DNA from 2 places in the Paenibacillus sp. FSL R7-0189 genome. Region 2 is predicted to be linked to the other one. Evidence: predicted binding sites of a transcription regulator. Region 2 holds the regulator's gene; the other holds the start of a gene.

Region 1 (4,446 bases), 3.1 Mb from region 2:
TTATTTTAATTAGTTAGGTTGCTCTTCCATCGCTCTAATAGATTCATCCACCTTCACCATCATGGAACATTCGACTCTTTTGCGGAAGACGTCACAGCTGAAATCATAGGTTCCGACCAGGGAACCCGTCGCGTGCAGTGCATTGGCTGGACAACCACCGCTGCAGTAGAGTTTAGCCCAGCAGTCCTTGCATTCCGGCTTCGAGTAGCAGTTGCTCTCTTGGAATTGACATTGCAGCTCAGGTTTTGTGATGCCATCCCAGAGGTTCCCCATGCTATACTCTTCATCCCCTACGAACTGGTGGCAAGGAAAAAGCTCTCCCCAAGGGGTGACGGCAAGATATTCGGTTCCTGACCCACAGCCAGTGATTCTCTTCTGGATGCAAGGTCCTTCCGAGAGGTCTAGCATGTAGTGATAAAAGGTAAAACCCTTGCCTTGTTCACCGCGACCGATCATTTCCTTCGCGAGAATTTCGTACTGGTTGTATATCTCCGGCAGGTCCTCCTCGGTAAGTGCATAGGGCTCCTTTGGATCACAGATGACCGGTTCCATCGAAATTTTGTCAAAACCAAGGTCTGCGATATGAAATATATCGTTGGTGAAATCGACATTGTTACGAGTGTAAGTTCCTCGTACATAGTACTCTTGGTCTCCGCGCTTACGAACGAATTCCTGGAACTTCGGAAGAATATGATCATAGCTGCCTTTTCCGTTAACCGTTTGGCGAAGCCGGTCATGAACCTCTTTTCTTCCATCCAGGCTTAATACGACATTGTACATTTCCTGATTTAAAAACTCGGTGACCTCATCGTTCAGCAGCATCCCGTTCGTCGTGAAGGTGAAGCGGAACTTCTTTTTGTATTCTTGTTCTTTGCTTCTTGCATAAGCTACGATCTGTTTAACCACTTTCCAGGCTAAAAGTGGTTCCCCGCCGAAAAAGTCAATGTCCAGGTTTCGATGATGACCTGAGTTTTCAAGCAGATAATCGATAGCTTTTTGTCCAACCTCATAGCTCATGATTGCTCGATCTCCGTTGTATTTCCCCTGACTAGCGAAGCAATAGTCACATGACAAATTACAGGTATGCGCAACATTGAGGCAGAGTGCCTTGACATAAGTTTTTCGTTTTTTTAAATCAAGCGAGAGATTCTCATACTCATCTTTTGTAAAGAGCTGTCCATCATTTATAAGCGCCTCGATATCCACGATGGTTTCTCGAATTTCACTCTCAGAAATGCTGGAATCATGCTTATATTTCTCTAACATCATTGTCACGATTTGATCGACAGAAGTTTTCTCATAATCCGCTATAATTTCATATGCTAGGTCATCAACAACATGCACCGAGCCACTATAGGTATCGAGCACGATATTGTATCCGTTTAGTTTATATTGATGAATCATACTTACTAATCAAGCTCCTTTTGCACACTAGTAGAAACGGCTTCGCCATCCTTTAGGGATAGTATCCATTTCTTAAAAATAGCCGCCCATCAGCAGAGCAATGGGCGGTAAAATTCCGAATCCTATCTGTTCATTGCATTTTCACACTTCTGGTTTGCAACGCCGCAGGAAGTTTTACAAGCGGACTGGCAAGAGGTCTGGCATGCGCCGCATCCGCCGTGTTTTGCGGTATCCATCAGTTTGCGGGTGCTCAGTGTTACGATTCTTTTCACGATAAATAACTCCTTCTGTAATTTCTTGTGATCACTTTCACTTAATTTCCATGGAACATCGTAGCAACCTCACGTAAGTACGTCTATGATTCCCGTCACCCAGCAGAGTAGAGAGGACTTAAACATAAGCATCAACACTAATTTTCGTGCAGTCGTTCATGCTTTTGATCGTAGGATGCGGTAGCGGGAACCAGAGTCAGAGCAATGCTAAAAAAGTGAAACAAAAAAGAGACGGCAATGATGCCATCTCTTTAACAACATTTTTTCTCATACTTGTCCGTAAAGTCCAATAAATATAAGGATTTCATAGCACTGTATCCTTCCTTACCAGTAGAGCGACACTCTCCACATGCGTGGGTGGACAATGTGAACAAACTTATATGAGGAGCCCTAAGACAATTCCAGACAGTTTATCTGCTCTTGACGCCTTAGTTCATAAAAATATTGCACAATTGGATGCTTTAACTTCATCTTCTCGCTCATGTTTAAAATCCAACCGTTTTGATAGAAGGCGGCTCCGAGCATAACATCTATGGCGTGCTGCAGAGGGACGAGAATGGCCCTCCTATCCATAACCGAACGGATGCTTTTTGTACTCTAAGGGGCTTGAGCCGACTCTATTTTTGAACACACGACTAAAATAGTACTGGCTCTTATACCCTACCTTCACGGCCAGATCCCCGATTTTGATATTCGGCATTACGTCATCCAGAATCTCCTTCGCCTTCGATATCCGAAGCTCAGTGACATAGTCAAGGAATGAAGCACCGATTTCTTGCTTCATACGCTTGCTAAGATAGGTTTGGTTGATATGAAATAGTGCTGCTACTCGAGTAATAGACAGCTCCGGATCCTGATAATGACTGTCAATATACTCGGTCACTTTTTGGATAAGCACTGTTCCATCCCCTGTATACCCGGGAAGCTCCCGCTCCTTATCCACCCTGCCTTCATGTGAATGCAAAGGATATTTTACCTGAAGATGCTCATCGATCCGATGAAGCAGCTTGTTCAGATCACTCTTCGGCACAGGTTTCAATACATAATCGAATGCTTGCAGTTGCACGGCTTGACGCGCATATTCAAAGTTATCGTACCCGCTGATGATGACAACCAGAACCGACGGGCAGCGTTCGCGCAATATATTCATCAGATCGAGCCCATTCATATTCGGCATGTTGATGTCCACAAGACATACATGTGGTGGGGCTTCCTCCACCATATTCAATGCTTCGTTTGCACTTTTCGCTTCTCCTGCAACCTCAAAAAGATACGGACTCTCCTCAATGTATTGTCGCAAGCCTTTGCGAATGATCGTTTCATCATCGACGATGACAATCTTCCACATCTTCATTCCACTCCCCGTCCAAAGGTATTCGAATGACCATAACGGTAATGCCATCTTCGCTCTTCACTGCAAGGCCATATGGCACTCCGTAAGCTAGTCGAATGCGATGGTTTACACTGTATAGCCCAAAGCCTGTGGCAGAACGATCATATGTATCATCAAGAAGGGCTTGATTTATCTGCTCAAGCTTCTCTTCCGGAATCATAACCCCATTATTTTCAACCTTAATGACCAAATAATCGGCCTGTTTATATGCTGTAATCGAAATTTTGCACTTTTGATCCCCAAGTGGCTTAATCCCGTGATAAATCGCATTTTCCACCAAAGGCTGCAGTATGAAGCGAACAACTTGGCACTGAGCAAGCTTTTCATCATATCGAAGCTCGTAGTCCAGAATCTCCTCATATCGCACACCTTGAATATGAAGATAACTCTCGACATGGTACAACTCCTGATCAAGCAGAATGTAGGGACTGCCTGTGCCAAGCCCTAATCGGAAATACGCGCTAAGCGCTTCCACCATCTCCACCACATTGTCTGCTCCATGTTCCGTTGCCATCCACTGGATCGTATCCAATGTGTTGTATAAAAAATGCGGCTTGATCTGCTCATGAATCAGTCTGAGTTCCATCTCCTTTCGGTCCTGCTCCACAGCGTATAATTGAACAAGCATGTCATTGAAGCTTCGTCCAAGATCACCGATCTCATCCGAGCGCGTAACATCTGCTCGTATGGTTTGGTTGCCGTTCTGCACATTTTCCATTACCTGGCGAAGCAACTGAATTGGACGAATAATGGAAGAAGCAAGCAGCACCAGAAAGACGATAAACGCACTACCGATAAGAACGCCTACCAGCAATGCAGTCCGCTGGGTTTTGATCACCGCTAACGATAGACTTGAATTCGGTACTTTGAGTACTAACTTCCAGCCTTCCACATTTTGAATTGGAGCCTCAAATACACTCATGTTCTTCTTATCTGCTGTATCCTCCGCTCCATCTTCTTCACCCAGCTCTCTGCAATCGACGATAAGCTGGCCTGACTGGTCATATAGCATTACATCTTGAGCAATCTCCCTCATCTTCTTGACGGAGACGGCTGCGGCAATATAAGCTACCTCATCATTCACCGATGGATTCACGCGATAAAGAATGACAACGATTTCGGCTGCATTCGCTTTGGATACGATCGGATTGCTTACCACATAATTGGAATCTGAATTCAGCAGTTTTCGATAGTAGGGTCGGTTTAGTATCGAAAAAGGCTTGTCCCTTGCTGACCAGGAATTTCCGTGAATATCCACCACGCGTATGGATTCGTACTCTACTTTCTTCTTCGCCTCGAACTTATCGAACTCTTGCAGCAATTCATCTCGTGTCCACTGATGGTCCGAAGCTAGAGAAGCAAGCATGTCTATCTCTC
Region 2 (4,446 bases):
AAATGCTTTAGATCGTTGTGGTTATTTGCCATTTCAAGGGCGGATTTTGGATACGATTGATTTTCTGAAAATTTGCTTTCCTTCGCTCACATCTTATCAGCTAGGCTCTGTCAGCGCTCATTTTGGAGTGACGCATGATCGTCCGCATCAGGCAGATAGTGATGCACTTGCGACTGCTTTAGTGCTGCTGAAATGTCTGGAGGAGCTCTACGAGCTGCCGCTGCTTACGATCCAGAGACTCTGTGAGTTGTTTACCGAAGAGGATAGTGATCTGGGCTGGTACTTTGATGGTCTGCTGCGAGAGCGGGAAGCGGAGACGCTACAGCCCGAAGGTGATCTGACTTTCTATCGTCAATTAGCGCTTGCAGTAGGAGACTGGACGGAGTTAGCGCCACCTAGAGATGAGCATGCTGAGAATCCGCTAGCGAATTTATCTTTTACTGATTATATGGACGAAGTAACCAAACGACTTAAAGACACATTACCGCAGTATGAAAGCCGGGAAGCTCAGGATATTATGATCAATGAGGTGATGACGGCACTTGCCGAAGACAAACACCTACTGATTGAAGCGGGCACAGGAACCGGTAAATCGCTCGGTTATTTGTTGCCTGCCATTTATCAAAGCGTTCGCACCAATGAAAAAGTCATGGTCAGCACTCATACCATTAATCTGCAGGACCAATTGCGCGAGCGGGATATCCCTTTGTTAACGCAGGTAGTTCCTTTTCCGTTTAAAGCTGCTATTTTTAAGGGAAGAGGACATTATTTGTGTCTGCGTAAGTTTGAGCATAAAATTAATAAAAAGGACTTTATAAGCCCAAGGGAAGATGCGCTTACTGCCGCTCAGATGATCGTATGGCTCACTCAAAGTGAATCAGGGGATGATGAAGAGCTGAATTTAAGCGGCCGGGGCGGTGATTTCTGGGAGACGGTGGCAAGCGATACCGATTCCTGTCTGGGCCGTTCTTGTCCGTGGTTCCGCAAATGTTATTATCATAGGGCTAAGCATGAAGCTGGGATTGCTGACGTGGTCATTACAAACCACTCTAAGCTATTCGCAGATGTTAAGGCTGGGCACCAGCTGCTTCCGGCTTACGAGCATCTTGTCATTGATGAAGCACATCATTTAGAAGATGTGGCTGGTAAACATCTTGGCATGCATATGAAGCATTTCACTGTGGCACACACGTTATCGCGACTGTATAAAGATAGCCGAAACGGACAGCTTCCTGCTCTGCGCCAGATATTACAGTCGTCAGGCAGTGAAGAGGCTTCAGAATGGAGCGGAGTCATCGATCGGATTTACCCGGATCTGCTTACCGTCAAAGAAACCTGGGATGCACTCAGCGACAAGCTGTTCAGCCTTTTGCCGGAACGCAGTGATGCAGGGGCGGGGGAAGCGGGACAACTGGTTATGCGGTTGCTTCCCGCCCGTAAGCCGAAGGATTGGGATGAATTAGTTGCGCTAGAGAACACTATGAATCTGACGTTAAGCGATATCATCCGTAAGGGTGATAAAATGCTTAACGAGATGCGTGACCAGGAAAGCCAATCCTCAGCAGACAGTCTTGTTACTGATATTAGCGGTTTATTTAAGGATTTGGCTTCCATCCGTGAGCAAGTAAGATTCTTTATGGGGCTGAATGACGATAATGTAGTATATTGGCTGGAGGCAAATGGAAATTACCGCAGCAAATCACTACAGCTGTATGCCGTCCCTGTGGATGTTAGCAGCCAGCTTAAAGAGTTGTTCTTCGATAAGAAAAAAAGCATCGTGCTTACCTCGGCGACGCTGTCTGTAGATAAATCTTTTCAATTTATGATTGATAATCTCGGACTTAACGAAGCTGCGGAAGAGGGACGTCTAATGACCTCACTCCTTCCATCCCCCTTTAAGTATCGCGAGCAGGCACTGCTAGTTATACCGCGTGATTTTCCTAGTGTGAAGGGGAGTGTGGGCGATGCTCGATTTGTCGATACACTCGTACAGTCATTATCGGAAGCTGCTAAAACAACACGTGGGCGGATGCTGGTTCTGTTTACTTCTTATAAAATGCTGCGTCAGGTATATGATCCGCTTAAAGAGGCTTTAGCCTCACAAGAGATTACGGTGCTTGGTCAAGGCGTGGAAGGTGGCAGCCGGAGCAAGCTGATCCGCCGCTTTCAGGACAGTGCAGCATCCGTTCTGCTGGGGACGAGCAGCTTCTGGGAAGGTGTAGATATTCCAGGTGAAGCACTGACTTGCCTGGCCATCGTGAGACTTCCGTTTCAACCGCCGAATCACCCGTTGGCGGAAGCGAAGTCTGAGTTATTGCAGGCCCAGAAGAAGAATCCGTTCATGAAATTATCTGTTCCTCAAGCGGTTATTCGTTTTAAGCAGGGATTCGGAAGACTGGTTCGCACGGCGCAGGATCGCGGAATAGTTATTGTTTATGATACGAGGGTTATTGAATCTCATTACGGGAAGTATTTCCTTTATTCATTGCCTGGTCCCAAAATGGAGCATATGCTTACTGATCAAATGGTCCCTCGCATAGCGGAATGGCTAGAGGATGGCGGCGCTTCTTAAAACGCTCGTCTTCAGTTTAGCTCCTCCTTATCCTTAAGGGCGGTGTGTTACAGTACCGTCCTTAATAAGGAGAGGTAGACGTTTGAATATGGATTTTCACAAGAACATTACTATTTTTAGGAGGGAAAATATGAAATCGGATAAAATATCAGAAGCCGTTGTTCGCAGACTGCCTGTGTACTTGCGTTTTTTGAATGATCTCCAGAATCGCGAAATATTAACAGTTTCCTCTCAGGAACTTGGGCAAAAGCTTGATCTTAATCCCGCACAGATTCGTAAGGATTTAGCATATTTTGGTGACTTCGGCAGAAAAGGTATCGGCTATGATGTAACGTATCTTATTGAGAAAATCCGTCATATCCTGAAGCTGGATCAACAGCTTAATGTAGCTTTAGTTGGAGCAGGTAATCTCGGACATGCCTTGTCTAATTACAATGCATATCTCAAAGATACTATGAAAATCACGGCTATATTTGATTCGTACGCTCCTAAGGTTGGACGTAAGATCAACTCCCTTACTGTGCAACCGATGGATGAACTAGGCAGCACAATTCGTGAGCAAGGTATTCGCATTGCCATTATTACCGTACCTGATTCAGAAGCTCAAAATGTAGCAGATATCCTCATTTCTTCTGGGATTGAAGCGATTTTGAACTTTGCCCCTGTGATTCTGAAGACACCACCGAATATCCGGGTGCATGCAGCTGATTTTACAACTGATCTGCAAAGTCTTGCTTATTACTTGCGGGATGGAAAGGAAGAAAGCGAACATGAACAACAATAAAACGATAATTAAGGGCGGGTATTTTCTGACTCCGGGAACGGATGAGCCGGTTCTGAGTGGATATATGACTATTGAAGATGATTTAATCACTTACATAGGAAAAGAAGAGCCTCAGATGGAAGCTGGAGTGCAAGTGGTTGATGGCAGCCGTCTGCTGTTCATGCCTGGACTTGTAAACACACATGGTCATGCGGCGATGTCTTTGCTGCGTGGATATGGAGATGATTTAGCGCTACAAGTGTGGCTTCAGGAGAAAATGTGGCCGATGGAGGAAAAGTTCACCGGTGATGATGTATACTGGGGAACCTCCTTATCTGTATTGGAAATGCTGAAGGGTGGAACTACGACCTTCCTCGATATGTATGATCATATGGACCGAGTAGCCGAGGTAGCTGAGTTATCAGGTATCCGTTCCGTATTGATGCGTGGTGTGATCGGGTTATGTCCAGAGGATGTACAGAATCACAAGCTTGCGGAAGCGATTTCTTTTGCCCGTAACTGGCATGGAAAGGCTGACGGTAGAATTACTACTATGATCTCGCCACACGCCCCTTATACTTGCCCTCCTGCCTTCCTGGTTAAGTTCGTGCAGGCAGCGCATGATCTGGATTTACCGATGCATACGCATATGTCCGAAACGAAACGTGAAGTGGAACAAAATGTGGCGGATTACGGGTTGCGTCCTGTAGCTCACTTAGAGAAGCTTGGAATGTTCACACGTCCCTCGATAGTTGCACATGGTGTTCATTTAAATGATGAAGAGATTGAGATCTTGGCTCGCCATAATGTGGGTGTATCTCATAATCCGGGCAGTAATTTGAAGCTGGCTAGCGGAGTGGCTCGGGTTACTGATCTTCTAAAAGCTGGTGTGAAGGTGTCTCTTGGCACGGATGGCGCGGCAAGTAACAATAACTTGGATATGTTTGAAGAGATGCGGCTTGCAGCTCTCATTCATAAGGGTGTCAGCGGTGATCCAACGGCTGTCCCTGCTCCAGAAGCTCTGCGTATGGCTACAGAATATGGCGCGCAGTCCATCTTTTTAAATAATGTAGGCAGACTTGCTGTAGGGATGAAAGCTGATTTCATTGCT

What was found. The regulator Rex, encoded in region 2, represses fermentation and respiration genes when NADH is low (regulators of the CRP and FNR family bind a similar motif). The targets are predictions, from matches to a motif close to TTGTGAAATATTTCACAA.
Region 1: the regulator Rex is predicted to act here: its motif matches at 1,702-1,719, upstream of scfA (six-cysteine ranthipeptide SCIFF).

Annotation. Positions count from the first base shown of each region.
Region 1 is NZ_CP150223.1:1,619,671-1,624,116, forward strand. Features, by position in the region: gene scfB (thioether cross-link-forming SCIFF peptide maturase) at 10-1,404, opposite strand; gene scfA (six-cysteine ranthipeptide SCIFF) at 1,527-1,676, opposite strand; gene MKY63_RS06955 (response regulator) at 2,242-3,024, opposite strand; gene MKY63_RS06960 (histidine kinase) at 2,999-4,446, opposite strand, start outside.
Region 2 is NZ_CP150223.1:4,767,521-4,771,966, forward strand. Features, by position in the region: gene dinG (ATP-dependent DNA helicase DinG) at 1-2,572, shown strand, start outside; gene MKY63_RS20785 (redox-sensing transcriptional repressor Rex) at 2,703-3,356, shown strand; gene MKY63_RS20790 (amidohydrolase) at 3,343-4,446, shown strand, end outside.